Regions from separate parts of the Streptomyces sp. NBC_00885 genome, predicted to be linked through region 1. Evidence: riboswitches for the same ligand, from Rfam matches in the RefSeq annotation. Region 1 holds a riboswitch; each other region holds the start of a gene.
What was found. A riboswitch is a leader RNA that binds a small molecule or an ion and turns the genes downstream of it on or off. The one in region 1 is predicted to bind cyclic di-AMP.

Region 1 (7,490 bases):
ACCGGACTCACTGGGCGCAGGCTCTCGCCGACCGTCCGCAGGCGCCCGCGCTCGCCGGACGTACCGTGCTGCCCTCCCGTACCTTCCTGCGGCGCAGCGCCCAGGTCCCCGCCGGGACCACGGCCCGGCTGCGGACGCTCGCGGACGAACTGCGCGCCACCTGGCCGGAGTTGCTGGTCGCGGCCCAGGCCCTCTATGTCTCGCGGGCCGTCGGCACCCCTGACGTCGTGCTGGGGATGCCGATGATGGGCCGTATGGGCTCGGTCGCCCTGCGGATTCCCGGCATGGTGATGAACGTGCTGCCGCTGCGGCTGACCGTCGCGCCGGACACCACGCTGGCCGGACTGACGCGGCAGGTCGTCCTCGCCGTACGCGCCGCCCGCCGCCACCAGCGCTACCGGATCGAGGACATCAGGCGTGACCTCGGCCTGCTCGGCGAGGGCCGGGCGCTGGTCGGTCCGCTGGTCAACATCATGCCGTTCGACTACGCACTCACCTTCGGCGGCAGCGGCGCCGTCCCGCACAACCTCTCCGCGGGCCCGGTCGACGATCTCACCGTCAATGTCTACGACCGGACCGACGGCCGTGGCCTGCACATCGACCACGACGCCAACCCCGCCGCGTACACCGACGACGAACTCCTCGCCCACCAGAGGCGGTTCCTGCACCTGCTCGACCGGATCGCCGGCTGTGATCCGGCGGCACCGCTCGCACGGCTCGGCATCGCGACCGAGGAGGAACAGCAGCGCGTCCTGGCCGAGTTCAACGACACCGCCCGGCCGCTGCCCGCGACCACCCTGATCGGCCCCGTCGAGGCGCAGGCACGCCGCACACCCGACGCCCCGGCCCTCGTCTTCGGGGACAGGACGCTGACGTACGCGGAGCTGAATGCCGAGGCGAGCCGTCTCGCCCGTCATCTGACCGGACACGGTGTACGGCCCGGCTCGCTGGTGGCGATCGCCCTGCCGCGCTCGGTGGAGCTGATCGTCGCCCTGCTGGGCGTACTCAAGGCGGGTGGCGCCTACCTGCCGCTCGATCCGGGCTATCCGGCAGGCCGCCTCGCCGACATGCTGGAGGACGCCGCGCCGGTCTGCGTGGTCACCGACTCGGCCACCCGCACCCGACTGCCCCACACGGAGCTGCCGTACATCCTGCTCGACCGGACGGATCTCTCGGCCCTGTCCCCGCTCGACCCGCCGCGCGCGCTCACGCCGCAGCACCCGGCGTATGTCATCTATACGTCGGGGTCCACGGGCAGGCCCAAGGGCGTCGTGGTGCCGCACGCGGCCATCGACAACCGGCTGCGCTGGATGCAGCACACCTACCCGCTCGGTCCCGGCGACCGGGTGCTGCAGAAGACACCGTCCGGCTTCGACGTGTCGGTGTGGGAGTTCTTCTGGGCCCTGCGCGAGGGCGCCACCCTCGTCGTCGCCGCACCCGAAGGACACAAGGACCCGGTCTATCTGGCCCGGACCATCCAGGAGCAGGCGATCACTGTCTGCCACTTCGTGCCGTCCATGCTCCAAGTGTTCCTCGCGGAGCCGGAGGCCACCGGATGTTCCTCGCTGCGGGACGTCTTCTGCAGCGGTGAGGCTCTGCCCAGGGACGCCGTGCAGGACTTCCACCAGACCTTGCCCACGGCGCGGTTGCACAACCTGTACGGCCCCACGGAAGCAGCCGTCGACGTCACGCACCACACCTGCACACCCGGTCGGAGCGGGCCCGTGCCCATCGGCCGTCCCGTGTGGAACACCCGGCTGTACGTCCTGGACGCGGCGCTCAAACCCTGTCCGCCCGGCGTCACGGGCGAGCTCTACCTCGCCGGTGTCCAGCTCGCCGACGGCTACCTCCGCCGCCCCGGCCTGACCGCGACCCGCTTCGTCGCCGACCCCTACGGCGAGGGCGGCGCGCGTATGTACCGCACGGGCGACCTCGCCCGGTGGACCGCCGACGGTGAGGTCACCTACCTGGGGCGCACCGACCAGCAGGTCAAACTCCGCGGCCAGCGCCTCGAACCCGGCGAGATCGAGGCCCATCTGGCGGCGATGGACGCGGTGACCGGCGCCTGTGTGACGGTGCGCGAGGACCGGCCCGGTGACCAGCGGCTCGTCGCCTACATCACCGGCGGCGACGCGGTACCCGACCAGGAGACTTTGCGCGCACGCCTAGGCACGCTGCTGCCCGAGTACATGGTGCCCTCGGCGATCGTCCGCCTCGACGACTTTCCCCTCAGCCCCAACGGGAAGCTCGACCGCAGGGCCCTGCCAGCCCCCGCCACCGACACGCACACCGGCGGGCGGGCACCCCGCAACCCCACAGAGGAGACACTGACCCGCCTCTTCGCCGAAGTCCTCGGCCTCGAACGGGTCGGCACGGACGCCGCGTTCTTCGACCTCGGCGGCACATCCCTGCTGGCCGCCCGCCTCATGTCCCGTATCCGCGAAACGCTCGGCATCAGCGCCCCGATCGGGACCCTGTTCCGCGCGCCGACGCCGGCCGCGCTCGCCGAGCGCCTCACCGACGACAACGGCCCCGACACCGCGCTGGAGGTGCTGTTGCCGCTGCGTGCGAGCGGCGAGCGCATCCCGCTGTTCGTCTTCCACCCGGCCGGTGGCATCAGCTGGTGCTACTCGGGGCTCCTCTCCGGTCTCGGCAGCGGACAGCCCGTCCACGGCCTCCAGGCCCGTGGACTGATGCACGACGAGGAAACCCTGCCCGCCACGATGGACGAGATGGCCGCCGACTACGTGGCGCAGATCCGCACCGTCCAGCCGCACGGTCCGTACCGGCTCCTCGGCTGGTCCGTAGGAGGCGTCATCGCCCATACAGTCGCCGTCCATCTCCAGCAGGGCGGCGAACAGGTCGACCTGCTGGCACTCATGGACGCCTACCCCTCGGACCAGTGGCGCGACCTCGCCGGACCCACCGAGGCCGACGCGCTCAACGCCCTTCTGCGCATGGCCGGTTTCGAGGGCGGTGACTCACTCACCCGGGACGGCGTCCTCGCCACGTTGCGCCGCGAGGGCAGTGCGCTCGCGGCCCTTCCCGAGCGGGTGCTGACCGCCGTCCTCGGCATCGTCACCAACAACGCCCGCCTCATGCGTACCCACCGCCACCAGACCTTCGAGGGGGACCTGCTGTTCTTCACGGCAGCCGCGCCCCGTGCCGAGGACTGGCTCACCCCGCACGCCTGGCGGCCGTACATGAGCGGCAGGCTCGACGAGCACAGGCTGGACTGCCTGCATCCCGAGATGACACAGCCACGGCAGCTCGACGAGATCGCCACCGTCCTCATGGCCCGGCTGAAGGAACTCGACACATGACCCAGCCCTTCGACCCCACGGGCACCTCCGAGCCCACCCATCTCGTCCTCGTCAACACGGCAGGGGCACGGTCGCTGTGGCCGGTATTCCTGCCCGTGCCGGCGGGCTGGGCCAAGGAACACGGCCCCGCATCACACGAGGACTGTCTGCGGGCACTGACGCCCGCACAGCCCGCGCCGCCGGCCCCGCCCGGCTGATCCGGCCGAACAGAAGGCCGGGACACGAATTCCGACGAACTTGCGGCGCCCTTGCGGACGAATTCGGCGACCGCATTTCCGATTCCCGGCCGGAACGTGTCAGCGATATGTCAGACGAGGGGGAACGACCGACAACTGACAAGCCCTGCCTTCATAGTGAGGCAGGGGCCCAGCAGGGGCGCATATCCACGGTGCCACAAACCGGCATCCACTTCTCATTGTTCTGGAGGAACAAGCATGTCCCGCACCCGAAGCACCATTCGCCGCCGGGTCCTACTCGCCGCCGCCATAACCGCCACCTGCGCGCTCGGCCCGGCCGGTATTGCCATGGCCGCTGCCCCGGCCCAGGTTCACACGCTCCAGGCGTCCTACACGGTCGACTCCGCCCAACTGGGCCAGGGGCTCTACCAGTCCGCCTACTCCGCGCGGAACAATGTCCTGTGGGTAACCAGCTCGGTCGGATACCCCCCGGTCACCAAGACCCAGCTGCTCAAGGTGGACCCGGCGACCCTGAAGGTGAAGGCCGCCTACACGCCGCCCCTCAAGGACGAGGCCACCGGTGCGCGGGAGGCCGTCTACGGAGTGGCCGTCGACGACGTGCACAACACCGTGTGGACCACCAACACGCTCGACAACTCCCTTGCCGTCTACAGCCAGCGGACCGGCGAGCACCTGGCCACGCTGCCCGGCGTGAAGCACGCCCGGGACGTCGTCGTCGACCAGCAGCGCAACCTAGCCTGGACCGCCGGGCTCGAGGACGGCAGCATCGTCGCCTTCGACACCCGTACATACCAGGAGAAGAAGCGCGTCACGGTCACGGGCGCGACGCCCGCGGGCGTGACCGTCGACGAGCGCACCGGCACCGTTTACGCAGCCGATCTGACCAACGGTCAGCTCATCGAGGTCTCCCCGGCATCCAGCACGCCCAGGCTCATCCCGGCCGGCAAGGGCACGATCGACGTGGCGCTGTCCGGCGACGGCAGGACCGCCTACGCCGCCAACCAGGCGAGCGGTTCCCTCGCCGTCATCGACCTGCGCGCGGGAGTGGTGCAGAAGGAGATCGCGACGGGAGCGGGCGCCCTCGCGGTCGCGACCGACGCGTGCACGGGCAACGTCTTCGTGGCCAACAGGGAATCCGGTACGACCTCGGTGGTCGACCCCCGCAAGGGACTCGTTCTCGCGAACCTCGCGACCGGCGCGAACACGGACCATGTGGTCATCACGCGTGGCACGGCCTATGTCGTCGACAAGGCGGCGGTCGGAGCCGAGGCGATGGACTCCATCCACCGCATTCGCGCGACCGGCTGACCGGCTGCCGCGCCCGAGCGCCCCGGACGGCGGGCTCCGCCGTCCGGGGCGCTCTGCTCTGTCACGGCCCGGTCCCGTGCACCCGACCTAAAAGCGCCTTGATGTCCGAAAAAGCCCACAAGGGCGGTTCATCTTTATTGTTATTCGATGCCCCCATAAGAGAAACCCGGGCGAATTCCATTTATCCGGAGCGCACCGCCGCAAACCGGACTCGGTTGCCTTCTCCTCCAGTGAAATGGGTCACGTTCGGCAGTGCCCGCGCACGGCGGCGTGGCGCCCAGTCCCGTTCTGCAGAAAGAAAGTTGAGATTCTCGATCTTGCCGACCGGCGGGAATTTCTCGCGATTAATCCCCCTCGCGAATTGAAATGTGAATTCGGGACTTGTTTCGCCCGGTCTGCCTCGCTTACGGTCACGACAACCCGGATGGACCGCCGAATCCTGCCGCCGTCCGGAAACCGCACCCACCCACTCACGGACGTACGGCAGGAGCGGGGGACCCAGGTAAGCCGCCGATCCGGAATACGGAACGGCTTGGGGTGAAGTCGCCGTCACAATGCGGCCGGGCATCTCCAGCCCGAACCCGACAGCTCACCTCGCAGGCGACGGAGAGGAATTCGTCATGCCCGCAAAGGGTAAGCATCGCCGTCCCAAGTCCAGTGCATTCAGCCGCGGTCTCGCCGTCGCGGGCACCGGTGGCGCCGCACTCGTCCTGCCGGTGATCGCCACGACCGCCGCCTCCGCGCAGACGGCACCGCAGTCCACCCCCGCCGCCAAGACCTCGGCCGCAGCTCCGGCCCTCGCGAAGAAGGCCGGCACCACGACCTACTCCGTCGTCGCGGGGGACTCCCTTTCCAAGATCGCGGACCAGCTCAACGTCACCGGCGGCTGGAAGAAGCTCTACAAGGACAACCGCAAGGTCGTCGGTGACGACCCGCGGCTGATTCACCCGGGCCTCAAGCTGACGATCGGCAAGAAGGCCAAGGCTGCCGCCGCCTCCGACCGGGCTGACCGGGCCGACCGCTCCAAGCGCACGACGAAGCTGACCCCGGCGAAGAGTGCCCCCGCCGCGAAGCCGAAGAAGACGTACTCCAACGACCTCGACGGCTGGATCAAGGAGTCGCTGGACGTGATGGCCAAGCACGGCATCCCCGGCAGCTACGACGGCATCCACCGCAACATCATGCGCGAGTCCTCCGGCAACCCGCTGGCCATCAACAACTGGGACTCCAACGCCGCGGCCGGAACGCCGTCCAAGGGCCTCCTCCAGGTCATCGACCCCACGTTCTTCGCCTACCACGTGCCCGGCACGTCGATGGACAGCTACGACCCGGTCGCCAACATCACCGCCGCGTGCAACTACGCCGCCGACAAGTACGGCTCGATCGACAACGTGAACGGCGCGTACTGACCGACCTCACAGGTCGCGGCGGTTCACGGCGAGAAGGGCGAGAACCGCCGCGACGAGCGGCCGGGCCGTGCGGGTCCTTTTGCCTACCGGTCCTTCGAGAGCGCGAGCAGTTCGGCGAACAGACCCCCGGCGTGGACCAGGTCCTCGTACCGGCCCTGTTCGGTGATCCGGCCCTGCTCCATGACGATGATGCGGTCCGCCAGCCGGGTGTTCTCCAGCTGATGCGTCACCACGACCGTGATGCGGTCGGCGGAGATCGCCTTGATGGCCTCGAGGATGCCGTGTTCACCGCGCGCGTCCATCTGCGACGTCGGCTCGTCCAGGATCAGCAGGGAAGGCCGCCGGTACAGAGCGCGTGAGCAGACCAGACGCTGCCACTGCCCACCTGACAGCTCGGATCCGCCGTACAGTTCGCGCGCCAGCAGCGTGTCGAGTCCCTTGGGCAGGTCGTCGATCGCCGCGCGCATCCCCACGGCGTCGACGGCGTCCCACACCGGCCCGTCGTCGAAGGTGCGGGGCTGCCCCAGCGTCACGTTCTCCCTTGCGCGCAGGGGCCATTGGGCGAAGATCTGCGGGACCAGCCCGGTCCCCGCCCACACGGAGTCGGGGTGGGCGGCGGCGAGATCGATGTCACCCCAGGTCACTCGGCCCTTGTCGGCCAGGAAGATCCCGGTGATCAGCCGCGTCAGGGTGGACTTGCCCGAGCCGTTCTCCCCGACGATCGCGACGATCTCGCCACGGCGGAGCGTGAGGGAGACATGGTCGACGGCCGGAGCCTCCTTGCCGGGGTACTGGTAGACCACCTCATCGAGCCGGATCTCCTCCACGCTCCCGGGGGCGGTCAACGCGCCGCGTTTGGGGGCCAGTTGCTCGGCCAGGTCGAGGAAGGACCGCATGTCGGCGAGGTACAGGCTGGTGTGGAACATCGCCGCGCCGTTGATGACGAGCTGCGAGAGCGCGGCCAGCGTGGTCTGAACGGCGACAACGGCGGTCGCGGCGATGGCGATGCCGACTCGGCCGGTCATCGCGAGCCAGGCCAGGGTGGCCCACGTGCAGAGGAGGAACAGCCCGCCGAGAGCGGAGGTGGTCAGGACGATGCGCAGCATCCGGGGCGCGATCGTGAGGGTGCGCCGGTCGATACGGTCGGACAGCGTGCGGTACCAGAACAGCAGGTAGTCGGTCATGCCGTTCGCACGGACCTCGTCGCCGTACTTGGACGTCGTCGCCCACCAGCGCATCATTCCGCGGATGTT
Region 2 (7,490 bases), 620 kb from region 1:
CTGGCAGCTGGCACACGTCATTCCGGACGCCGCGACCGAACGGCCGGTCCTCTACAACTCCTGGGAGGCCACGGGCTTCGACATCTGCGAGGAGCAGCAGCGGGCCCTCGCGCATCGGGCCGCAGCCATGGGCGTCGAGCTGTTCGTCGTCGACGACGCCTGGTTCGGGCGGCGCACCAGCGACCGCGCCGGCCTCGGCGACTGGACCCCCAGCGCCGAGCGCTTCCCGAAGGGCCTGGGCCCGCTCGCCGGTGAAGTGCACGCGCTGGGCATGCAGTTCGGGATCTGGGTCGAGCCGGAAATGGTCAACGCCGACAGCGATCTCTACCGGGCGCACCCCGACTGGGTGCAGCACCATCCGGGCCGCGCCAGGACCGAATTCCGCAATCAGCTGGTGCTGAATCTCGCCCGCCGGGACGTGCAGGACTATCTGTGGGAGCAATTGGACACCCTGCTGACCAATGCCCCCATCGACTATGTGAAGTGGGATTTCAACCGCTGTTTCACGGACGCGGGCTGGCCCGGTGAGGAGTACCCGCAGAAGCTGTGGGTCGAGCATGTCCACGCGCTGTACGCACTGCTGGACCGGCTGCGGGCCGCGCATCCCTGCGTCGCCTTCGAGTCCTGCTCGGGCGGCGGCGGCCGGATCGACCTCGGCATCCTCGCGCGTACCGACCAGGTGTGGACCTCGGACAACACCGACCCGCTGGACCGGCTCGCCATCCAGCGGGGTTTCACCCAGCTGCACCCGGCTCGGGTCATGGCCGCATGGGTCACCGACAGCCCCAATGTCCAGCTCAACGGCCGCATCAGTACGCTGCGTTTCCGCTTCGTCAGTGCGATGGCCGGGGTGCTCGGGGTCGGCGGCGACCTCACCGAGTGGACCGACGAGGAGCTCGCAGAGGCGCGCGGCTGGGTGGAGCTCTACAAGGAGATCAGGCCGCTGGTGCAGCACGGCGAGCTGTACCGGCTGCGCGCGCCCGAGGGCGGGCTCAGTGCCGTCCAGTACGTACATGGCGAGGAGACCGTCGTCCTCGCCTGGCTGCAGGCGCAGCACTACGGCGAACAGCCGCCGCGGCTCAGGCTGCGCGGTCTCGATCCGGCGGCGGTCTACGAGTGCCCGGACACCGGAGCCGAGCATCCTGGGTCGCTACTGCTGCACCACGGGCTGCACACCGGACTCAAGGGTGACCTGGACGCCACGGTGATCCGGCTGCGGCGGCTCGTGCGGAGGCAACCGTGACGGAGAGGTCCGGAGAATACGCCCGAAAAGGGACAATCAGCCGCCGCGGAATTTCTCGGTAATGGTGGATCCGAGGGAAAAGTGAGCCTGATCGGTCGATAGTCATCAAATGGTGCTTCTGTCCGAATTGGACGGTTCGGTATAACCTGCCCCGTCTGCAATGCAGATGGGGCATGCCTCGTGAGCAGGATCATATTTGTGACGGTGTGTGGCGGCGTGACGGTTGCGAAATCCGTTGCCTGACAGGGCAGGGAAGATCATTGATTGACGGAGCGTAACGGGAATTCTCCGGCGATATCACGCCGGATGGTGATCCGTAATTGCGGTCGCTTGTTCCGGTCGGCCCGGCTCGTTTACGTTCACCGCAATCCGGACGGACCGCCAAATCCTGCCGCCGCCCGGAATTCGAACCCACCCACGCGTGGCAGGAGCGGGGGACCCAGGTAGTACGCCGATTCCGCACTTGTGGAACGGCTCGGGGTTAAGCAGCGCAACCGCGCGGCCGGGCATCTCCAGCCCGAACCCGACAGCTCACCTCGCCGGCGCCGGAGAGGAAAGCGCCATGCCCGCAAAGGGTAAGCACCGCCGTCCCAAGACCAGCCCGATCACCCGCGGTTTCGTCGCAGCGGGCACCAGTGGCGCCGCCATCGCGATCCCGCTCATGGGTGCCACCGGGGCCCACGCCGCGGGCAAGACCGCCCCCGTCGCGACCTCGTCGCACACGACCGTGACCGCCACCGCGGCACCGGCCGCGTACAAGGCGCCGCACAAGCCGGCCGCCGCACCCACGACGTACTCCGTCGTCGCCGGCGACTATCTCTCCAAGATCGCGGACGAGCACAATGTCCGCGGTGGCTGGAAGAAGCTGTACCAGGACAACCGCGAGCGGGTCGGTGACAACCCCTCGCTGATCCACCCCGGCCTCAAGCTCACCCTCGGCGCCGCCTCGAAGGCCAAGGCTCCCGAGAAGTCGCAGCACCGCGAGAAGAGCCAGGCCCGGTCCGCTGCCAAGACCGCGTCCAAGCCCGCTGCCAAGACCGCTGCCAAGGTCTCCACGGACTCCGGCTCGGCGAAGAGCGCCCCGCAGACCAGCAGCTCCGGCTTCACGACCCCCATCGACGGCGCGACCGTCATCACGCCGTACCACCTCGCCGGGTCGATGTGGGCCAGCGGCTACCACACCGGTGTGGACTTCGCCGCCTCCACCGGCACCACGGTCAAGGCCGTCGGCCCGGGCACCGTCGTCTCCGCCGGGTGGGGCGGCGCGTACGGCAACGAGGTCGTCATCCAGCACAGCGACGGCAGCTACTCGCAGTACGCCCACCTCTCCGCCCTGGCCGTCTCCGCCGGCCAGAGCGTGAGCGGCGGCCAGCAGATCGGCCTCTCCGGCTCCACCGGCAACTCCACGGGACCGCACCTGCACTTCGAGATCCGCACCGGCCCGAGCTACGGCTCGGACATCGACCCGCTGGCCTACCTGCGCCAGCACGGCGTCACCGTCTGACGCCCGTCCGACGCGGCGATCACGTCCCGGTCCCCTCGTGCCGCAGCGGCGGCGCGGGGGGATCCGGCGTATTCCGCCGTGGACAATCTTGAGCGGTGGCAAAGATCACCCCTCGTCAACCCCTCCTTACGGTCGCGTAGGTCACATCCGTAAGGGGAGGATCAGTACTTGTGGCAGACGATTCGAGAACAGAGAACAGCGGCGGATTCGGGTCGTACGCGGCGATCGGTGACAGCTTCACCGAAGGCGTCGGCGACCCGGGCCCCGACGGGATGTACGTCGGCTGGGCGGACCGGTTCGCGGTGCTGCTCGACGACCGGATGCCGGAGCACACCTTCAGGTACGCCAACCTCGCCGTGCGCGGGCGCCTGCTCGACCAGATCGTCGAGGAACAGGTGCCAAGGGCGATGGAACTGGCCCCGGACCTGGTGACGTTCTGCGCGGGCGGCAACGACATCATCCGGCCCGGCACCGACCCGGACGACGTGGCCGAGCGCTTCGAGCGCGCGGTCGCCGACCTCACCGGCGCCGTCGGGACGGTCATGGTGACCACCGGCTTCGACACCCGCGGGGTGCCGGTGCTGCGCCATCTCCGCGGCAAGATCGCCATGTACACCGCGCATGTACGGGCCATCGCCGACCGCTACGACTGTCCCGTACTCGATCTGTGGTCGCTCAGGTCCGTCCAGGACCGGCGCGCCTGGGACGCCGACCGGCTCCATCTGTCCCCCGAGGGGCACACCCGGGTCGCGCTGCGCGCAGCCCAGGTCCTCGGCATCGAGGTGCCCGCCAACCCCGACCAGCCGTGGCCGCCGCTGCCGCCCCGTGGCACGCTCGAAGTGCGCCGCGACGACATCCAGTGGGCGCGGGAGCATCTGGTGCCGTGGATCGGCCGCCGGCTGCGCGGTGAGAGCTCCGGCGACCACGTGGAGGCCAAGCGGCCGAATCTGCTGCCCCTGTGACAGCGGCGGGGTGAAGCGCCCCGCGGGGTCGGCCCGGCGGCCCCGCGGCTCGGCGGCCGTTTGTCAGGTCTGAGCCGCCAGGAGTTCCGGCGCGCCGATCAGCGCCGTACTGCCCTCGCCCGTACAGGCGTGCGCGCCCGCCAGCGCGCCGAGCCGGGCGCTCTGCTCCAGATCACGGCCCGCCAGCCGCCCGTAGAGAAAGCCGCAGACATACGCGTCGCCCGCGCCGTTGGAGTCCACCACCCGGGCGGGCGGCGCCACCGCGGGGACCGGGCGGGGGGTGCTGCTGCCGTCGCGGGTCAGGAGATACGAGCCTCCCGCACCGGCCGTCGCGATCACGGCCTCGGCCCGTCCGTCGCGCAGGATCTCCCGCATCACCGACGCGATCCGCTCGCCCGCGCCCGCCGCACTGAGGAAGACCAGGTCCGAGCGGAGCGCGAACTCCCGGTGGTGGTCGGCCAGTCCGTCCCAGTCGTGCAGATCGGTGGAGACCGGGACGCCCAGCTTCTCGATGTCGTCGTACAGGAACCGAGCGAAGTTCACGATCGAGAGATGGACATGGCGGGCCCGGCGCAGATGGGGAAGGTAGACCTCGCGCGGCATGCGCAACTCCTCAGGATCACGGGCGTCGTAGAACGACATCCGGCGGCCCGAGGGATCGACGAGATTGACCGCGCGCCGGGTACCGGCCGGGGAGATGAGCGGCTCGAAGTCCACCCCGCCGGCGGCGAGCCGGTCCTGGACCTGGCGTCCGGGCCAGTCGTCGCCGATGTAGTCGAGCAGCGTGACCTTCAGTCCCAGTGCCCGGCAGCCGAGTGCCACATTGCCGCCGGTGTGGCCGGGCCATTCGCGGATCGGGCCGACGCCGACGGAGTCGGCGAGCGGAACCGGCAGGGAGTCGACGCGGACGACCGTGTCGACGCCGCTGCCGCCGACGACCAGCACATCCTGTGTGTTGTAGGGGAGTTGACCGGTCTGCTGATGCTGCGACAGATGAGACACAGTCGCCCAGTATGACTGCCCAGCCGGTTCGGCGTACCGGCGGGCGGGTCAGCGGGCGGCGGCTGTCAGCGCCTCGCGTTCCACGCCGAGCTCACGGGCGAGGGCCTCGTCGGTCCACTCCAGCATCGCGGCACGGGAGAGCGACCCCGCGTACGAGGTCATCTGCACGGCGAGCCCGTCCAGAAACGCCGTCAGCCGCCAGGCCGTTGCCGCCGGGTCCTCGCACGGGAACTCGCCTGCCGCCGCGCCCTCCGCGATGACCTCGGTCAGTGCGGCCTTCCACTGCTGGTCGAGATCGCGGGCCACCTCGCGCAGGGCGGGTTCCCGCAGCGCGGCCGCCCAGCCCTCGATCCACAGGCGCCAGCCCTTGGCCGTCCCCGTCGGCGCGTACCAGCGGACCGCGGCGCGCAGCCGGCGCAGCGCCGTGGTGCGTCGGCCGAGCAGTTTGCGCAGATGGGCGAGATCGCCGTCTGCGGCATACGCGAAAGCCGCGGCGACGAGTTTCTCCTTGGTCGAGAAGTGGTAGAGGACCAGGGCGTTGCTCACCCCCAGCGCGGAGGCGACATCGGCGATGCGTACGGCCGCCACGCCGTGCTCCTCGATCTGCTCGACGGCGGCGCCGAGCAGTTCCTCACGCCTCTCCGCCACGTTCAACCGGACTCTGGCCACGTGCTCACCCTACACAGCCGATCTTGGACGCGGCCCGTACACCGTGTGCGTCGAGTGCGAGCGCCCCGCCGGGGTGCACGAGCAGGGGATTCACCTCCAGTTCGGACAGCTCGGGATGTTCGGCGGCGGCCCGGGAGAGGGCGCACAGGGCGGCCGCCGCGGCGTCCAGATGTACGGGCGGACCACCACGCCAGCCGGTCAGCAGCGGTGCGTGCCGCAACGAGAGCAGCAGGGCACGGGCCCGTTCGGGAGTGAGCGGGGCGAGGGCGACGGCTGTGTCCGCCAGGAGTTCGGCTGTTACTCCGCCGATGCCGGCCATGGCGACGGGACCGAAGGCCGGGTCGTGCCGTACGCCGACGATCAGTTCGACGGCGTTCGCAGGTTCCGCCATCACCTCCACCGCGTACCTCTCGGCACCGGTGGCGGCCCGCATCCGCGCGAACGCGGCCCGCAGCGCGCCCTCGTCGGCGATGTTCAGGGCAACGGCGCCCGCCTCGGTCTTGTGGGCCGGCCCCATCGCCTTGAGGACGAGCGGATACCCGGTGTGTCGTGCGGCTTCGGCGGCTTCCGCGGCGCCCTGGACGAACTCCGCGTCGGGGAAGGCGAGTCCGTACGAGGCGAGCAGCTCGCGCACGGTCTCGTATCCTCCGTCGGGCACGGAGTACCGGGCCGCGGGCGGGAGCTCCGGTGGGGGCGGCGGCACCAGGTGCCGGCACCTGGCCACGGCGGCGAGGGCGGTCGCCGCCTGCTCGATGCGCTCGTAGACGGGTATGCGCCCCTCCCGCAGGACGGCCAGGGCGGGGGTGTCCCGGGCCATGGTGTGGACGACGAGGGTACGGCCCGAATCCCTTGCGGCGTCCACGAGTTCACGGGCCACGGCGCACTCGCGGTCGGTCTGGGCGGGATTGGCGGTGGCGTAGTCGCCGAAGTATCCGGTGAGGACGACGGCATCGGCGTCGCCGCTTTCGAGGAGCGTGCGCGCGATGCGGGCGTAACTTCCGAGGTCGGCCTCACCGGCGCCCGCGAGATCGACGGGGTTGCCGGGGGTGCCGCGCTCCGCGCGGGCGGTCAGATGCCGGGCGACCGCGGCGGCGGTGCCGGCGGAGAGCGGCGGTATCCCGAGCCCGCGAGCGGCGAACGTATCGGCGGCAAGGGCGCCTTGCCCGCCGCTGTCACCGACGAGGGCGACCCGGAGTGGTGTGCGATGCGGGACCGCGTCCGCCGGCGCGCCGGAGGTTGGCGCGTTCCCGCCGACGGGGTCTGCTGCCGGGTGGGCGGTCCCCGGATGTCCGGGCGAGGGGTCAGGTGCCGCGTGAGCCGCCTCCGGCGGACTGGCGACGGGCTTCGCCGTCGCGCCGCACGCATCGGCTGGGGTCGTGGCGGGTTGCGCGGGCGCCTGCGGCGAAGCTGGTGGGTCAACCACGGTTTCTGCCGCCGCATTTGACGTCCCGGCAGGGACTCTCGCTGCATCCGTCGCCGCGCGGCGCACCACCGGCTGCGCCGCAGGATCCGGCGCACCCGGTGCGGGCACGCCGGACAGCAGCAGAACCGCCGTGTCCACCAGTTCCCCCGCCGTGTTCAGCAGGAGCGCGCCCGCGTCGTCGCAGACCGCCTCCACCGTTGCGCGGGCGCTCACCAGCGCGCCCGTGTGCGAGGCCGCCGCACGGCCCGAAGCCGCGCTCGCGCCCACCGTCAGCAGCAGCACCGGCTTGCCCGCCTCGCTCGCCGACGCGAGGACGTGGGCCAGTCTGCGGCCGTCGCGGAAGTCCTCCACGTACGCGGCGATCACCCGCGTCGGCTCGTGTGCGATCAGCGCCTCCAGGGCCTCCGCCGCGTCGATGTCCCGCTGGTTGCCGAGCGAGACGAAGCGCGAGAAGCCCTGACCGGCGCGGGCGAGCAGGCGGCCGATCTCCAGGGCCAGGTTGCCGCTCTGCGAGACCAGGCCGACCCCGCCCGCGGGGAACTCTCCCCAGCTGAGCCGCAGTTCGCTGGTGGTGTCGACGATGCCCATGCAGTTGGGGCCCAGCAGCCGTGCCCCGTGCGCCCGGACCAGCTCGGCCAGTTCGAGTTCCTCGGCGGCGCTCGTACCGCCCGAGGTGATCACCGTGAA
Region 3 (7,490 bases), 4.0 Mb from region 1:
GCCGCGGCGGGGGTACGGGCGCAGGCGGTGCTGCGGGACGGGACGCTGGCGGACGACTTCCTGATCCGCGAGGCGCCGCGGACGGTGCATGTGCTGAACGCTCCGTCCCCTGCGGCGACGGCGTCGCTTCCCATCGGCCGGGAGGTGGCACGGCGGGCCCTGTCGGCGCTGACGGAGGGCCGGGTGGCGGGGGCGTCGAGGTGACACGCGGGGCGGGCGTGAACGGTCCGTTGCGCGGGCCCGCCGCGGGTGCGGTCCGGGGTGCCCGGTGCGGTGGGGTGCGGGTGGACCGCTGCGCGGGGCCTATTCCCCACCCCGCCCCTTCCCGTAACCGGGGCTCCGCCCCGGACCCCGGTCCTCAAACGCCGGACGGCTGAATGACCGGCGGGCCCGCACCCCGAACCGCCCAGAGCCGCGCCCCGCGCCCCGCGGCACCGGCACCGGGCGCCCCGTACCGCCCAAGACCCGCGCCCCGAGCGGGCCCGTAGAATCGACCCACTGTGTCTGAGCTTCGTAACCCCACCCCCGCCCCATCCCCCTCCCCTCCCCCCCTCCGCGCCAAGAGCGAGCCGCGGTTCCCCGGGGGCCCCGCTGCCGATCCCGCCGGGTCGCATCATGAGCGGCGGATCAGGAGCTTCCAGCCGCGGCGGAGTCGGGTGACCGTCGGGCAGGGCGATGCCCTGGAGCGGCTCTGGCCACGGTGGGGCATGGACATCGACGGGCAGCGCGTCCTCGATCTCGAGGAGATGTTCGGCGGGCTGCCCGTCGTCCTGGAGATCGGGTTCGGGATGGGCGAGGCCACCGCGCAGATGGCCGCCGCCGATCCCGGCACCGGGATTCTCGCCGTCGACGTGCACACGCCCGGGCAGGGCAATCTCCTCGGTCTCGCGGAGCGGAACGGACTGTCCAACATCCGTGTCGCCAACGGCGACGCGATCATCCTGCTCCGCGAGATGCTCCCGCCCGGCTCGCTCGACGGGCTGCGCGTCTACTTCCCCGACCCCTGGCCCAAGAAGCGCCACCACAAGCGCCGGCTGATCCAGCCCGAGTTCCTCAGTCTCGCCGCGCCCCGTATGAAGCCCGGAGCGATCCTGCACTGCGCGACGGACTGGGAGCCGTACGCCGAGCAGATGCTCGACGTGCTCTCGGCGCACCCGGACTTCGAGACCACCCAGGAGCACGGCGGCTTCGCCCCGCGCCCCGCCTTCCGGCCGCTCACCCGGTTCGAGGGGCAGGGCCTGGACAAGGGTCACAAGGTGCACGACCTGCTGTTCCGCCGCGTGTTGGAGTCGGCATAACCCTCGGTAGTGTGCCGTGCACCATCGCCAGGTGTCAGTGTGCCTCGTTAGGGTCATCAGGTGTCCGAGTCGTTCCCGCAGCACCTCTCACCGCATCCGGCGGTCCCGGCCTTCGACGAGCAGCCGCTCTTCGATGCCGTGCCGGAGCGTGCCCGCTGGCGGTACAAACCGCGGCGGGCCTCCCGGCTCTGGCGCAGCAAGGCGGTTCGGGCCGGGGTGGTCATCACCCTGCTCGCCCTCTCCGGCCTCGTCATCCTCGCTCTCGTACGCGAACAGACCGGCACGCACGGCTTCCTGGTCGGACTGGGCCTCGCCACCCTGCCCGTCCCGCTTCTCGCCGCGGCCTTCCGCTGGCTGGACCGGGTCGAGCCGGGACCCTGGCGGAATCTGCTGTTCGCGTTCGCCTGGGGCGCCTTCGCCGCCGCCCTCGTCGCGATCATCGCGAACTCCTTCGCGACCCGCTGGATAGCCACCGCAACCGCCGACCCGGCGAGCGCGGACACGCTCGGGGCGACCGTCATAGCCCCGGTCGTCGAGGAGACCGCCAAGGCCGCAGCGATTTTGCTGATCTTCATCTTCCGCAGACGGGACTTCACCGGGATCGTCGACGGCGTCGTCGTGGCGGGCTTCACCGCGACCGGTTTCGCCTTCACCGAGAACATCCTCTACCTCGGCAACGCCTTCGGTGAGGACCAGGAGATAGGCACCTCGGGCCTGGCATCGGTGACCGCGGCGACCTTCTTCGTACGTGTCGTCATGTCGCCGTTCGCGCATCCGCTCTTCACCGTGCTCACGGGCATCGGCTTCGGGATCGCGGCGCTCGCCGCACGACGCCAGCGATTCCGGCGGATCGCGCTGCCACTGCTGGGCCTCGCCCTCGCGATGGGCATGCACGCGCTGTGGAACGGCTCGGTGTCGCTCTTCGGCCCGTTCGGCTTCTATGCGGTGTACGGGGCGTTCATGGTCCCGGTCTTCGGGCTGCTGACCTGGCTCACGATCTGGACCCGGCAGTGCGAACTGCGCACGATATCCACCGAACTGCCCGCATACGCGGCGGCCGGCTGGCTGACGGCCGACGAGCCGCGCGCGCTCTCCTCGATGCGGGCGCGCACGATGGCCCGCGACATCGCCCGCCGTACGCACGGACCGGCCGCGGCCCACGCCGTCTCGGAGTACGAACGGTTCGCGACGACCCTGGCCTTTCTGCGCCACCGGGCCCACCGCGGCACGGCGGGCCCGGACTTCATGGAGCGCGAGCAGGAGCTGCTGCACCACCTGTGGCAGCGCAAGGAAGTCGCGTCTCCCGCGCTGAGCTACGCGGCGCGGGCGACGGGCCGGGTATGGACCCCGCCCCCGCACCGCGACTACGGCGGCTACAACCCGTACCGCTCCTAGGCTGGCAGGGCGCTTGTTCCGCCCGCATGCCGTACGCGACCGGGGCACAGGACCGGCAGCCCTGGCGTCGGGGGGTGAGCGCCAGAACTGCCGGCGTTCATGGGAGTGCGGTGCACCGCGCACATGGGGGCATCCGCATAAACGCCCCCTCGCGCCGAGCGGCGGCGCGAGGGGGCGTACGGAGAAATCAGACGGTCAGGCCCTTGTCCCGCAGCCAGGCCATCGGGTCGATGCCGGTCCCGCTCGCCGTGTGGACCTCGAGGTGCAGATGCGCGCCGGTCACATTGCCGGTCGCACCCACGCGCCCGATCGTCTCGCCCGTCGTCACCTTCTGGCCGACGCTGACCGAGATCGAGGACTGGTGGGCGTACCAGATCTCCGTGCCGTCCTCGAGCTCCAGCACCGTGCGGTAGCCGTAAGACCCGGACCAGCCCGCCGACTTGACGGTGCCGCTGTGCACGGCCTTCAGGGGCGTGCCCGTCGGGGCCGCGAAGTCCAGGCCGGTGTGGTAGCCCGAGGACCACATCGATCCGGCCTCACCGAAGGTGGAGGTGATCGTGTACGAGGAGGTCGGCAGCGAGTAGCTCGCGGCGAGCTTGGCGAGGCGCTCGGCCTCGGCCTTCTCCGCCGCTGCCTTCTCGGCGGCGAGCTTCGCCGCCTCGGCCTCGGCCTCCGCCGCGGTCTGCTGGGCCTTCGCCTCCGCCGCTGCCTTCTCGGCCGCGAGCTTCTCCGCGGCCGCCTTGGCCTCGGCGTCCGCCTCGGCCCGCTGCTGATCGGCCTGCTGGAGGATGCGGGCGCGCAGCGCCTCACCGGCGGAGCCCTGCGCCTCGGCCTTGGAGCCGGTGTCAGCGGCGAGCGTCGCCGAGGTGAGGGGCGCGGTGTTCCCGGCGTCGGCGTCCGAGGAGTCGTCGGACATGAACGAGCCGACGCCTGGAAGGGACTTGGCGTCGGGCAGGTTGTCCGCGATCGAGTCGGGGAGCGATATGGAGACCGGCGGCTTGCTCTGCGCGGTGGCCATGCCGCCCGCGCCGACCGCGGCGATCACGCCGACCCCGAGCACCGTGGAGCTGCGGGCGAGTCCGCCGCGCTGCTTCATGACACGGTGCCGGCCGCGCACCGGACGGACGGAGTCCTCGGTGGGGTTCCATTCCTCCCATGCCCGCTCTGCCACCTCGTCGCCGAAGAAGTCAGTTTCGAAGGGTGCTGTCGGGGCAGGTTTGTTGGACGCCACTGAGGCGTGCTCCTTTCCTTCCTTCTCGCCTACCGGGTTAGCTGACGGGTTCGGAGCAGGAAGGTCTCCTACGGGCGCTTCCGCCGCGGACAAGAGCGGCAAAAGGTGCCCGATTCACCCCAATTGGTGGTTCCCCGGTTCCCTTGCGGGATTCGGCGCGTGCGCACGGTGCCGCCTCTTGCGACGACTGGGACGACCGCGCTGCGTTATCGAACGTTAATAGACACCGGGGCCCGATTCCAAGCTGTTCCGACTGATCATTAACAACATTCGCCGGGACTTAACCGGACACAAGGGCCCGGAGTGGGGTGAGTTGATCGCCCCTGACGCACCATCCGACACCTCCCGCTACCTGACGGTTCGTCAAATGTTATGCGGAGGGGTGTCTCTCGATTACGTACCGTGCCCATCCGTCCGTCCGGCGTCCGGCGCCCGGCTTCACGACGCCAACGACGCCGAGCCGCCAGAGCCCTCACTCGCCCCCGCCGACCACGGGCACGATCGTGCGGCGCTCCTGCTGCCCCTGAGCGGGACGGCTGACCGCAAGCAGCGCCATGTCGTCCGTCGAGCCGCCACCCGTATGGCGTCGTACGTCGTCCACCAAGGCGTCCAGCAGCTCCTCGGGCCCGGGGAACAGCCGCCCCGCCAGCCGCCGGCCGGGGTCGTAGAAAACGCCGCTCGCGTCGCGCGCCTCGGACAGCCCGTCCGTATAGAGAAGCAGCGTGGCCCCGGGGGGCAGCCGGTGCGCGTCCGAGCGGTCCGGCCAGATCCCGAGGCCCATACCGAGCGGCAGCGCGGCCTGGGTCGGCTCCAGGATGTTCACGTTCCCGTCCGCGTACAGCAGGAGCGGCTCCGGATGGCCCCGGTTCACGACCCGTACGACACGATCACCGCGCGGGATCTCGGCCAGTACGGCGGTGGTGAACCCCTCGACCGCGTCCAGGTTGTGCCGCGCGCCCTCCCGCACCAGCGCCCGCTCCAGCCGCGCGGCGAGCCCTTCCAGCGAGCTCTCCTGCTCGGCGGCCTCCCGGAACGCCCCGATCACCACGGCCACCGCCTCGACCGCCTGCAGCCCCTTGCCCCGTACGTCCCCGACGATCAGCCGCACCCCGAAGGGTGTGTCCTGTACGGCGAAGAGGTCGCCGCCGATGAACGCGTCCTTCTGCGCCGCCTCGTACCGCGCGGCGACGTGCAGTCCCCCGATCCGCTCCGGGGGAGTCGGCAACACGGCGCGCTGCGCCGTCTCGGCGATCACCCGGGCCGACGCGAGGCGCTGACTGCCGAGCCGTACGACCCGGTTGATCAGCAGAGCGAGGCCCGAGACGGTGATCACAGTGGTCAGCTCGGTGAACGCCGTGATCTGCGAGAGGGTGTGGTTGTAGAGGTGCAGCCCGGTCACGCCGAGGATCGCCGCGATACCGACCAGCAGGGTGCCGACCCAGGTGAAGATGGGGGCCGCGATCAGCGGCGCGGCCGCGAAGAGCGGGACCGCCGTGAACCGGGGCGGCGTCGCGAGGTCGAAGATCGCGCCGCCGACGATCATCAGGGCGGGCAGCAGGCGGACGAATCCACGAGAGATGTCCGCTCCGCCCTGCTCTGGCTCGGCCACGGGTGCTCTCCTGCCCGGTCCCCACACGGCTGCGGACGGTACCGCCCCCTTCCCAGGCTGGCCGTAGCCGCGCCGGGCGGCGAGTCGCCGTCGGCCAACCGGGCGATGTCCGCAGCGCACACACGACAGTGGCCCGGCACTCTGTCGAGTGCCGGGCCACTGTTGTCAGTAGCGGGGACAGGATTTGAACCTGCGACCTCTGGGTTATGAGCCCAGCGAGCTACCGAGCTGCTCCACCCCGCGTCGGTGAACACCACCTTACGCCATCCGGAGCAAGATCAAATCCATTTTGTTCAGCGGCGGCGCAGACGCAGTGCGGTGAGGGCTCCGCCGGCCGCGATCAGGGCGGCAGCGGCGAAGGCCGCGTACCGGGTGGCGCCGGAGGATCCGGTGTTGGCGAGGGCGCCGGTGGTGGTGACGGGGGTGTTACCGCCGGCCACCGCCGTGGCCGAGGAGGACGGGGTCACGGAGGGGGTGGCGGAAGCGCTCGCGGAGGGCGTGGCAGACGGCGTCGCGGAGGGCGTCGCGCTCGGCTGGGTGGTGCCGCGCTCGGGGGCGACGGTGATCTTGCCCTGGGCTCCCAGGAACGGATGGGTGTTGCCCTCGGTCAGCCCGGTCGCCGCGCGCAGCGTGATCTTGACCGGCTTCTGGATGCCCTTGAAGTCGATGACGCTCACGCGAAGCCTGGTGCGCTTGTAGATGTAGCTCTTGCGGACGTCCGCGAGCTGCCACTTCTCCTCGCCCTTGAACTTCTCGACCTTGGTGTACTTGCCGTCCTCGCCCAGCTGCTCGATCCACAGCTCAGGGATCTTCGCCGTGGAGCCGGGCTCTTCGGCGACCTCCAGAATGGTCCTCAGGTCGGAGTCGAAAGTCACCCCGCCCTTGAGCTGGTGGACGACGTCGACGGTGCCCGCCCCGCCGGGCTTGATGGGAGCGTTCTCGTCGGTCTCGAGCGTCATGGCGGCGGGCCCTGTGTTGATCTTCGGGCTGGCCTCGAAGACGAGGGTGTCGTCCTGCTCGCGCTTGGTGTTCTCGGCGAGGTCGTCGGCCAGAAGCCTCAGATTGCCGTTGTTCGAGGGGTAGTTCTTGCCCAGGCCGACGGAGACCTTCCAGCTCAGCTCGCCCTTGGCGGGCACCGAGAAGGAGGCGCCCTTGCCCTTGCCGGCCGGGTAGAACACGCCCTGCGCGCCGATGCCCTCCTGGCTGACGAACTCGTCCGTCGCCGGGGCGTTCACCGGCTGCACGTCGAGGACGACGTGCGAGGCCGCGATGGGGCTCGCACCGTCCGTGTTCCCGATCAGCCACGGCTGGAAGTCCACCGGCTTGTCCGCGGAGTTCTTCACGGTGAACGTGAACGTCTCGCTCGCCCCGCCCCGGGTCAGCGGCCCGGTCGGCGCCGGAGTGCCCAGCTCGATGGTGAGGGGCTTCTGGGGAGCCACCGGGGCGGCGTGGGCGCTGAGCGGGACAAGCGTGGTGCCGACGGCGGCGGCGACAGTGAGCGCGGCGGCGGAGGCGAAGCGAGCGGACATGGTGGACTCCCCCCAAGGAATCGACTAGGGGCCTGACAGCCGCTGGATGGGCGGCAGTCGGCCGTACAAGAGAACAGCGCCGCAGAGCGCGCCGCGGCAGGCGGTGGTACGGGATGAGAGAGCTCGCGCGGCGAGCTGAATCAGAACTCGCCTTCCGTCCGGCCCTGTTCGGTCCCGGCTTACGGCGATGTGCTCATCCTCACCGCTCATGATCAGCCGGGCAATCCCCGTACTGTCACCACTCTGCAACAGCGAGCGGAAGCCGCAAATCCGCGTCTGACCTGCGGGTTGTCCACAGGCGCACGGAAGCTACTTCGGGGCCAGCAGCCGGGCCGCCCGCATCTGGAGGTAGCGCGTCTCCGGGACGCTGAGGGTGCGCCGGGCCGCCAACTGGTAGGCGGCCCTGGCTCCTTCGGCATCCCCCGCCT
Region 4 (7,490 bases), 4.6 Mb from region 1:
CGCGCGGGAAGCCCAGTTCACTGGATGGTCGCCCAGGCGTCATGTGAGGAATCCACCTGCGACATTCGGGTGGGATGTTGTTCTTCCGTGCTGATCTCGATAGTCGTTCCGTGCTTCAACGAAGAGGAGATCATCGGCCGCTTCCATGAACACGTGACCGCGGAACTCTCGCTGCTCGGGCAGGAATTCGAGCTGGTCTATGTGGACGACGGAAGCCAGGACCGGACGCTCCTTCTCCTCGAGGAGATCGCCGAGGCCGACCCTCGTACCCGCTATGTGTCCTTCAGCCGTAACTTCGGCAAGGAGGCGGCCATGCTGGCCGGCCTCCAGCATGCCGAGGGCGACGCCGTGGTGATCATGGACGCCGACCTCCAGCACCCTCCGGAGCTGGTCAGGCGCATGCTCCAACTCCACGACGAGGGCTTCGACCAGGTCATCGCCCGGCGCACCCGCAAGGGCGACCGGGTCACCCGCACCCTCACGGCCCGCGCCTACTACTGGCTGATCAACCGCCTTGTCGACGTGGAACTCGTCGACGGCGTGGGCGATTTCCGGCTGCTCTCACGGCGTACCGTCGACGCGATCCTCGAACTCACCGAGTACAACCGTTTCTCCAAGGGCCTGTTCGCCTGGGTCGGATTCCGCACCACGACGTTCGAGTACGAGAATGCGGTACGCGAGCAGGGCCGCTCCAAGTGGAGTTTCGGCAAACTGCTCAACTACGGTCTCGACGGGCTGCTCTCCTTCAACAACAAGCCGTTGCGGGCTGCGGTCTATCTCGGTCTTCTCCTGGTCACGCTCGCCATGGCGTATGCCGCCTGGATCGTCGGTGTCGCCTTGGTGAACGGCGTGGACACCCCCGGGTATGTCACCCTTCTCGTGGCGGTCACCGCACTCGCCGGCGTACAGATGCTGATGCTGGGGGTGGTCGGCGAGTATGTCGGCCGTATCTACTACGAGGTGAAGCGGCGACCGCACTTCCTGGTGAAGGCCACCAACGCCGGCCTTCCGCAGCAGCGGGAAGGAGAGCGGCGTGAACGCACGGGGGAGCTCGTAAGACGATGACAGTCCAGGTCCAGATGGTCAGGTTCGCCCTGGTGGGAGCGGTGAACACCGGGACGTACTTCGGTCTGTACCTGGCCCTGCTGACCTGGCTGCCGTATGTCGCCGCGCATGTCATCGCTTTCCTGCTCAGCATGGTCGGGTCCTTCTTCCTGACCTCGTACTTCACGTACCGGACCCGGCCGACCTGGCGGAAGTTCCTGCTCTTCCCGCTCACCAACGCCGCGAACTTCGTCGTCACCACGTGCGGCGTCTATCTGCTGGTGGATGTGCTGCACCTCAGCAGCCGCTACTCCCCGCTGATCGCGCAGGCCTCGGCGATCCCCATCACCTTCGTCGTCTCCCGGATGATCATGCTGCGGCCGGATCCGGTCGCGCGGATGCAGGAGCGGGAGCCGGAGCCGGTCCGGTCGGCCGGCTGACGCGCACCGCTCGCATCCGCACCCGCGGGCGAATCGTTGGTCGAATCAGTGGCCCAGACCCCCGGGACTGCCTACCATCGATCACCGCAGGGTCTTGTGCACCGAAGCACAATCACGCCGGGAGGCTCCTTTGCACCGCCGCCGTCGCACCGCGCTCACCGTCTCCGCCGCGCTTCTGATCGCCGCGCCCCTCCTCGCCGCCTGCGGCAATGACGCTCACCCGGGGGCCGCCGCCGTCGTCGGCGGGGAGCGGATCGAGGTGGCCACCGTGCAGGAGAAGGTGAAGGACGTGCGCGCCGCCCAGCAGCGTTCGCCCGAGTCCGCGCAGCTCATCAAGGACAGCGGTCAGCTCAGCCGGGCCAAGCTGTACGACCTCATCGTCGACCAGGTCGTCCAGCGCGCCGCCGACGACGCCGGGGTCAAGATCAGCCGCAAGGAGATCCAGGACGGCCGGGCCCAGTTGGTGCTGCAGTCCGGCGGTGAGGAGCAGCTCGCCGCCATGTATCTGCAGCAGCGCGGCGTGGCTCCCGACCAGCTCAACGATGTGGTGCGCCGCGACATCCTGGTCAGCAAGCTCGCCACCGCACTCGGCGCGACCAACACCCCCGAGGGCCAGCAGAAGCTGAACCAGGCCTTCACCGCAGCCGCCAAGTCGCTGCACATCGATGTGAACCCCCGCTTCGGCGCCTGGGACAACCAGAAGCTGGAGCTCGGCACGTACAAGGCCCCCTGGATCACCCAGGTCAGCAAGGAGCCGGAGACCGGCGCCTAGCGCGCGAGGTAGGTTCGACGGGTGACCACAGAAGCACCCGTCGCTCCCGGCCGAATCGTCCTGCTCACCGCGAGCCACCGCGTCGCGCCCGGGCTGCTGTCCTGGACCGCGTGGCAGACGCTGCACGCCGCCGACCAGGTGCTGTGCTCCGACGCCGCCCACCCGCAGCTGCCGTATCTGCGGGAGGCGGGCATCGGGGTCGAGATCGCCGCGCCCACCGCGCAGGAGCTTCTCGACGCCTGCGCCGGGGACCGCACCGTCGTGGTGCTGCCCTCAGGCGAGGGCGACCAGGCCCTGACCGACGGTCTTGCCCGCCTCGCCGGATCGGGACGGGTGCGGATGCCGGACCTGGAGCTGCTCCCCGGCTCCTACGATCTGCCCGGCGCGCGCCTTCTCGATCTCGTCCAGGTCATGGACCGGATCCGGCTCGAATGCCCGTGGTCCTCGCAGCAGACCCACAAGGGCCTGGCCAAGTACGGCATCGAGGAGGCGTACGAACTCGTCGAGGCGATCGAGGACGGCGACCGCGACGAGCTGCGCGAGGAGCTCGGTGACGTACTGCTCCAGGTCGTCTTCCACGCGCGTATCGCGCAGGAGGACGAGGACGAGCCGTTTTCCATCGACGATGTCGCCGCGACGATCGTCGAGAAGCTGATCCACCGCCACCCGCATGTCTTCGGCGACGAGAGCGCCGAGACTCCGGAGGAGGTGAAGGCGCACTGGCTGCGCACGAAGGCGATCGAGAAGCAGCGCGACTCGGTGACGGACGGTGTTCCGCTCGGTCAGCCCGGTCTCGCGCTGGCCGCGAAGCTTGCGAGCCGGGTCCGTACCGCCGGTCTCGATGTGGCGCTGCCCGCCGGCGACGGCATCGGCTACGAACTGCTCGGCCTCGCCATCCGCGCGGAGGCCGGCGGCGCCGACCCGGAGGCCGCGCTGCGGGCCGCCGCCCGCGCCTACCGGGACGCGATCCGTGCCGTCGAGGGCCAGGTGTGAGCACCCGGCCCGAGCTCTTCACCTGGGAGTTCGCCACCGATCCGTATCCCGCCTACGCCTGGCTGCGCGAGCACGAGCCCGTGCACCGCACGCGGCTCCCGAGCGGGGTCGAGGCATGGCTGGTGACGCGGTACGCCGATGCCCGCCAGGCCCTCGCCGACCAGCGGCTGTCGAAGAATCCCGCGCACCATGACGAGCCCGCGCACGCCAAGGGGAAGACGGGCATTCCCGGCGAGCGCAAGGCCGAGCTGATGACGCATCTGCTGAATATCGACCCGCCGGACCACACCCGGCTGCGGCGGCTGGTGTCGAAGGCGTTCACTCCGCGTGTCGTCGCCGAATTCGCCCCGCGGGTACAGGAGTTGACCGACCGGCTCATCGACGGCTTCGCGGAGAGGGGGGAGGCGGACCTGATTCACGAGTTCGCGTTCCCGCTGCCCATCTATGCCATCTGCGACATGCTCGGCGTCCCGCGCGAGGACCAGGACGACTTCCGTGACTGGGCGGGGATGATGATCCGCCACGGTGGCGGCCCGCGGGGCGGAGTCGCCCGCTCGGTGAAGAAGATGCGGAGCTATCTCGCCGAACTCATCCACCGCAAAAGGGAAGAACCCGGCGACGACCTGATCTCCGGGCTGATCCGCGCGAGCGACCACGGCGAGCACCTCACCGAGAACGAGGCCGCGGCGATGGCCTTCATCCTTCTCTTCGCGGGCTTCGAGACGACGGTCAATCTCATCGGCAACGGGGTGTACGCGCTGCTGCGCAACCCGGAACAGCGCGAGCGTCTGCAGAACTCGCTGGCTGCGGGGGAAACAGCGCTCCTGGAGACCGGAGTGGAAGAACTGCTGCGCTACGACGGGCCCGTGGAGCTCGCGACCTGGCGGTTCGCCACCGAGCCGCTGACCATCGGCGGGCAGCGGATCGCGGCGGGCGATCCCGTACTCGTCGTACTCGCGGCAGCCAACCGGGACCCGGAGCGCTTCGACGAGCCGGACACCCTCGATCTCACCCGGCGTGACAACCAGCATCTCGGGTACGGGCACGGCATCCACTACTGCCTCGGCGCTCCGCTCGCCCGGCTGGAGGGGCAGACCGCGCTCGCGACGCTGCTCAGGAGATTGCCGGACTTGCGGCTTGCGGGCGATCCAGCCGATTTGCGGTGGCGTGGGGGCCTGATTATGCGTGGATTGCGCACTCTGCCCGTTGAGTTCGCGCCTCGACAGATCTGACAGACTGTCAATTCTGTGACTTTCACGTGATCTCCGCTGCATCGACTTGTGATGTGCGTTCGAATGCGACTACTTTCACTGCCGTCTCAGCAGTCACGCGAAAGGCAAACGCATGCTCTCCGGCCATGGTCGCCACCGTCGTCCCCGCCAGGCTCCGGCCATCGTTGTCGCGGCAGGGGTGACGGGATCGGCCATTGCGATTCCCCTTCTCGGAGCCGGTTCGGCCTCCGCCGCCGACGCCTCCACCTGGGACCGCGTCGCCGAGTGCGAGAGCGGCGGCATGTGGAGCGCCGATCTCGGCAACGGGTACTACGGCGGACTCCAGATGTCCCAGGAGACATGGCAGGCCTTCGGCGGCGCGGACTACGCGCCCACCGCCGACCTCGCCAGCCGCTCGCAGCAGATCGCGGTCGCCGAGAAGGTCCTCGACGCGCAGGGTCCGGCCGCATGGGCCGGCTGTGCGGCGATCGCCGGGCTGCAGAACGACGGCGCCGCGGCCGGCGTCGACCCGGGCACCGCACCCTCGCCCTCGCAGAGCACGGCTCCGGCGCCGACCGCGTCCGCGAAGCCGACCCTCAAGCCCGCCGAGCCGTCCGACGAGCCGTCCACCGCGCCGCCCGCGGACGCGACCGGGTCGGCGACCGCCGCCCCCGATGCGGCGGCGGGCGACGGCAAGCACCGCGGCGAGGCCGCCCCCGAGGAGACCGAGCCGGACAATGCGGACAGCGACCGCGAAACCGGGCGCCACGCTTCCCGGGGTGACGGGTCGGCGCGCACCGAAGCGGACAAGTCGGACAAGGTCGACAGTGCGGACGCCGCGCCGGGCGAGTACACCGTCCTGCCGGGCGACAGCCTCTCGGCGATCGTCGACAAGGAGAAGCTCTCCGGTGGCTGGACCGCGCTCTACGAGAAGAATCGCGAGACCGTCGGCGACAATCCCGACCTCATCCTTCCTGGCCAGAGCCTCGATCTGGGCCTGAATCAGGAGTAGTTCGCGGCCGTATGTCCGGTTCTGTGCAAGTGAGACAAGGGTCTCTTTGTCCCAACTGACGCATCTGCCCCGGCGGAATCACCCATTCCGCCCGTCACCTGCGGAAACGTATATGTCCTACCCGGTGAAATGGGCGATTTCTCCCCGATGTTCGTCTTTGAACATCGGGGAGTCGTGTGTCTACGGTCTGAACCGCTCGCCACCGCGGGCACCACTGACCGTCACGCCGAATCCTGCCGTCGGTCGGGGGGAGTAGTCGTCGCGCAGAGCGCCGAAGGCAGGAGCGGGGGACCCAAGGTAAGCGCCGGGCCCGGCCGTTGAGAGATCGACGGCGGAGACCGGCTTGGGGTGAAGTCGCATGCAGGAGCGTGCGACCGGGCAACTCACTTGGCCCGAACCCGACAGCTCACCTCGTAGGCGTCGGTGAGGAGAAGCTCCATGCTGCGTTCCGGCAAAGCCAAGCACCGTCGCCCGTCCAAGCTCACCCGCATCGCCACGCTCGCCGGTGTCACCGGCGCCGCTGTCGCCGTCCCGCTGATGGGTGCCACCTCGGCCTCCGCCGCGACCGCGTCCGAGTGGGACGCCGTCGCCCAGTGCGAGTCCGGCGGCAACTGGTCCATCAACACGGGCAACGGCTTCTACGGCGGCCTGCAGTTCACCAACTCCACCTGGGCCGCCTACGGTGGCACCGCCTACGCCTCCCGCGCCGACCTGGCCTCCAAGGACCAGCAGATAGCCGTGGCCGAGAAGGTCCTCGCGGGTCAGGGCAAGGGCGCCTGGCCGAGCTGTGGCGTGAACCTGTCCAACACGCCGTACACCGGCGGCTCCGCCGCCACGCCGAAGGCGAAGCCGGCTGCCAAGCCGGCCGTGAAGCGCGCAGAGGCACCCACCACCCGCTCCGAGCGCCCCGCCGCCCCGAAGAAGGCAGTGAAGAAGGGCGACGGCGAGTACAAGGTCAAGGCCGGCGACACCCTCGGCAAGATCGCGAAGGCCGAGAAGGTCAAGGGTGGCTGGAAGAAGCTGTTCGAGCTGAACAAGGACATCATCAGCGACGCCGACGTCATCTTCCCGGGCCAGCAGCTCCACCTGAGCTGACCCGAGGAGCCCTGGGACTCCGGTGGACCCGGCGGACCACCGGACCCCGCGGGCCCTCATCCCCCAGAGCCACCCCGGCCCCGCGCGCTTCCCCCGAGCGTGCCGGGCCGGGGTTCTGTCTGTTACCCCCAGGTAGTTCACGCGCTGTTTGTCCTGCGTCGAGCCTCTTCATGCCCTTTTTCGTCCCAGCGGGCGGGCATCTGCCGACCGATGCTCCCGCGCCGGTTAGGCTCTTGCCGCAAGGCCAAAGAGACCCTGCACTTTTAGCGTCACATCCCAGAAGGAGATGCTCGTGCCGTCCATCGACGTCGTCGTAGCCCGGGAAATCCTGGACTCCCGAGGCAATCCCACGGTCGAGGTCGAGGTTGGCCTCGACGACGGCAGCACGGGCCGTGCTGCTGTTCCGTCCGGCGCCTCCACCGGTGCGTTCGAGGCTCTCGAGCTCCGCGACGGTGACCAGAACCGCTACCAGGGCAAGGGCGTCGAGAAGGCCGTCCTCGCCGTCATCGAGCAGATCGGCCCGGAGCTCGTCGGCTACGACGCCACCGAGCAGCGCCTGATCGACCAGGCGATGTTCGACCTGGACGCCACCCCGGACAAGTCCTCGCTCGGCGCCAACGCCATCCTCGGTGTCTCGCTCGCCGTGGCGCACGCCGCCTCCGAGGCCTCCGACCTGCCGCTCTTCCGCTACCTGGGCGGCCCGAACGCGCACCTGCTGCCCGTTCCGATGATGAACATCCTGAACGGCGGCTCGCACGCCGACTCCAATGTGGACATCCAGGAGTTCATGATCGCCCCGATCGGCGCGGAGTCCTTCTCCGAGGCCCTGCGCTGGGGCGCCGAGGTCTACCACACGCTGAAGAAGGTCCTGAAGACCAAGGGTCTGTCCACCGGTCTCGGCGACGAGGGCGGCTTCGCGCCGA

Region 2: another riboswitch for cyclic di-AMP. It lies ahead of OHA61_RS05095 (peptidoglycan DD-metalloendopeptidase family protein); the one in region 1 lies ahead of OHA61_RS02300 (transglycosylase SLT domain-containing protein).
Region 3: another riboswitch for cyclic di-AMP. It lies ahead of OHA61_RS20225 (M23 family metallopeptidase); the one in region 1 lies ahead of OHA61_RS02300 (transglycosylase SLT domain-containing protein).
Region 4: another riboswitch for cyclic di-AMP. It lies ahead of OHA61_RS23285 (transglycosylase family protein); the one in region 1 lies ahead of OHA61_RS02300 (transglycosylase SLT domain-containing protein).

The regions. Positions count from the first base shown of each region.
Region 1 is NZ_CP108796.1:474,032-481,521, reverse strand. It holds gene OHA61_RS02315 (amino acid adenylation domain-containing protein) at 1-3,323, shown strand, start outside; gene OHA61_RS02310 (MbtH family protein) at 3,320-3,520, shown strand; gene OHA61_RS02305 (YncE family protein) at 3,758-4,828, shown strand; cyclic di-AMP (ydaO/yuaA leader) riboswitch at 5,282-5,444, shown strand; gene OHA61_RS02300 (transglycosylase SLT domain-containing protein) at 5,449-6,237, shown strand; gene OHA61_RS02295 (ATP-binding cassette domain-containing protein) at 6,321-7,490, opposite strand, start outside.
Region 2 is NZ_CP108796.1:1,095,044-1,102,533, reverse strand. It holds gene OHA61_RS05100 (alpha-galactosidase) at 1-1,243, shown strand, start outside; cyclic di-AMP (ydaO/yuaA leader) riboswitch at 1,646-1,801, shown strand; gene OHA61_RS05095 (peptidoglycan DD-metalloendopeptidase family protein) at 1,806-2,747, shown strand; gene OHA61_RS05090 (SGNH/GDSL hydrolase family protein) at 2,918-3,709, shown strand; gene OHA61_RS05085 (carbohydrate kinase family protein) at 3,773-4,651, opposite strand; gene OHA61_RS05080 (TetR family transcriptional regulator C-terminal domain-containing protein) at 4,760-5,380, opposite strand; gene OHA61_RS05075 (acetate--CoA ligase family protein) at 5,385-7,490, opposite strand, start outside.
Region 3 is NZ_CP108796.1:4,447,308-4,454,797, reverse strand. It holds gene lhgO (L-2-hydroxyglutarate oxidase) at 1-204, shown strand, start outside; gene trmB (tRNA (guanosine(46)-N7)-methyltransferase TrmB) at 501-1,298, shown strand; gene OHA61_RS20230 (PrsW family intramembrane metalloprotease) at 1,359-2,693, shown strand; gene OHA61_RS20225 (M23 family metallopeptidase) at 2,881-3,924, opposite strand; cyclic di-AMP (ydaO/yuaA leader) riboswitch at 3,936-4,092, opposite strand; gene OHA61_RS20220 (PP2C family protein-serine/threonine phosphatase) at 4,397-5,653, opposite strand; tRNA gene OHA61_RS20215 (tRNA-Met) at 5,703-5,776, opposite strand; gene OHA61_RS20210 (hypothetical protein) at 5,827-7,062, opposite strand; gene OHA61_RS20205 (RNA polymerase sigma factor) at 7,372-7,490, opposite strand, start outside.
Region 4 is NZ_CP108796.1:5,100,416-5,107,905, forward strand. It holds gene OHA61_RS23255 (glycosyltransferase family 2 protein) at 88-1,065, shown strand; gene OHA61_RS23260 (GtrA family protein) at 1,062-1,484, shown strand; gene OHA61_RS23265 (SurA N-terminal domain-containing protein) at 1,615-2,256, shown strand; gene OHA61_RS23270 (nucleoside triphosphate pyrophosphohydrolase) at 2,278-3,249, shown strand; gene OHA61_RS23275 (cytochrome P450) at 3,246-4,481, shown strand; gene OHA61_RS23280 (transglycosylase family protein) at 4,594-5,472, shown strand; cyclic di-AMP (ydaO/yuaA leader) riboswitch at 5,732-5,907, shown strand; gene OHA61_RS23285 (transglycosylase family protein) at 5,911-6,567, shown strand; gene eno (phosphopyruvate hydratase) at 6,854-7,490, shown strand, end outside.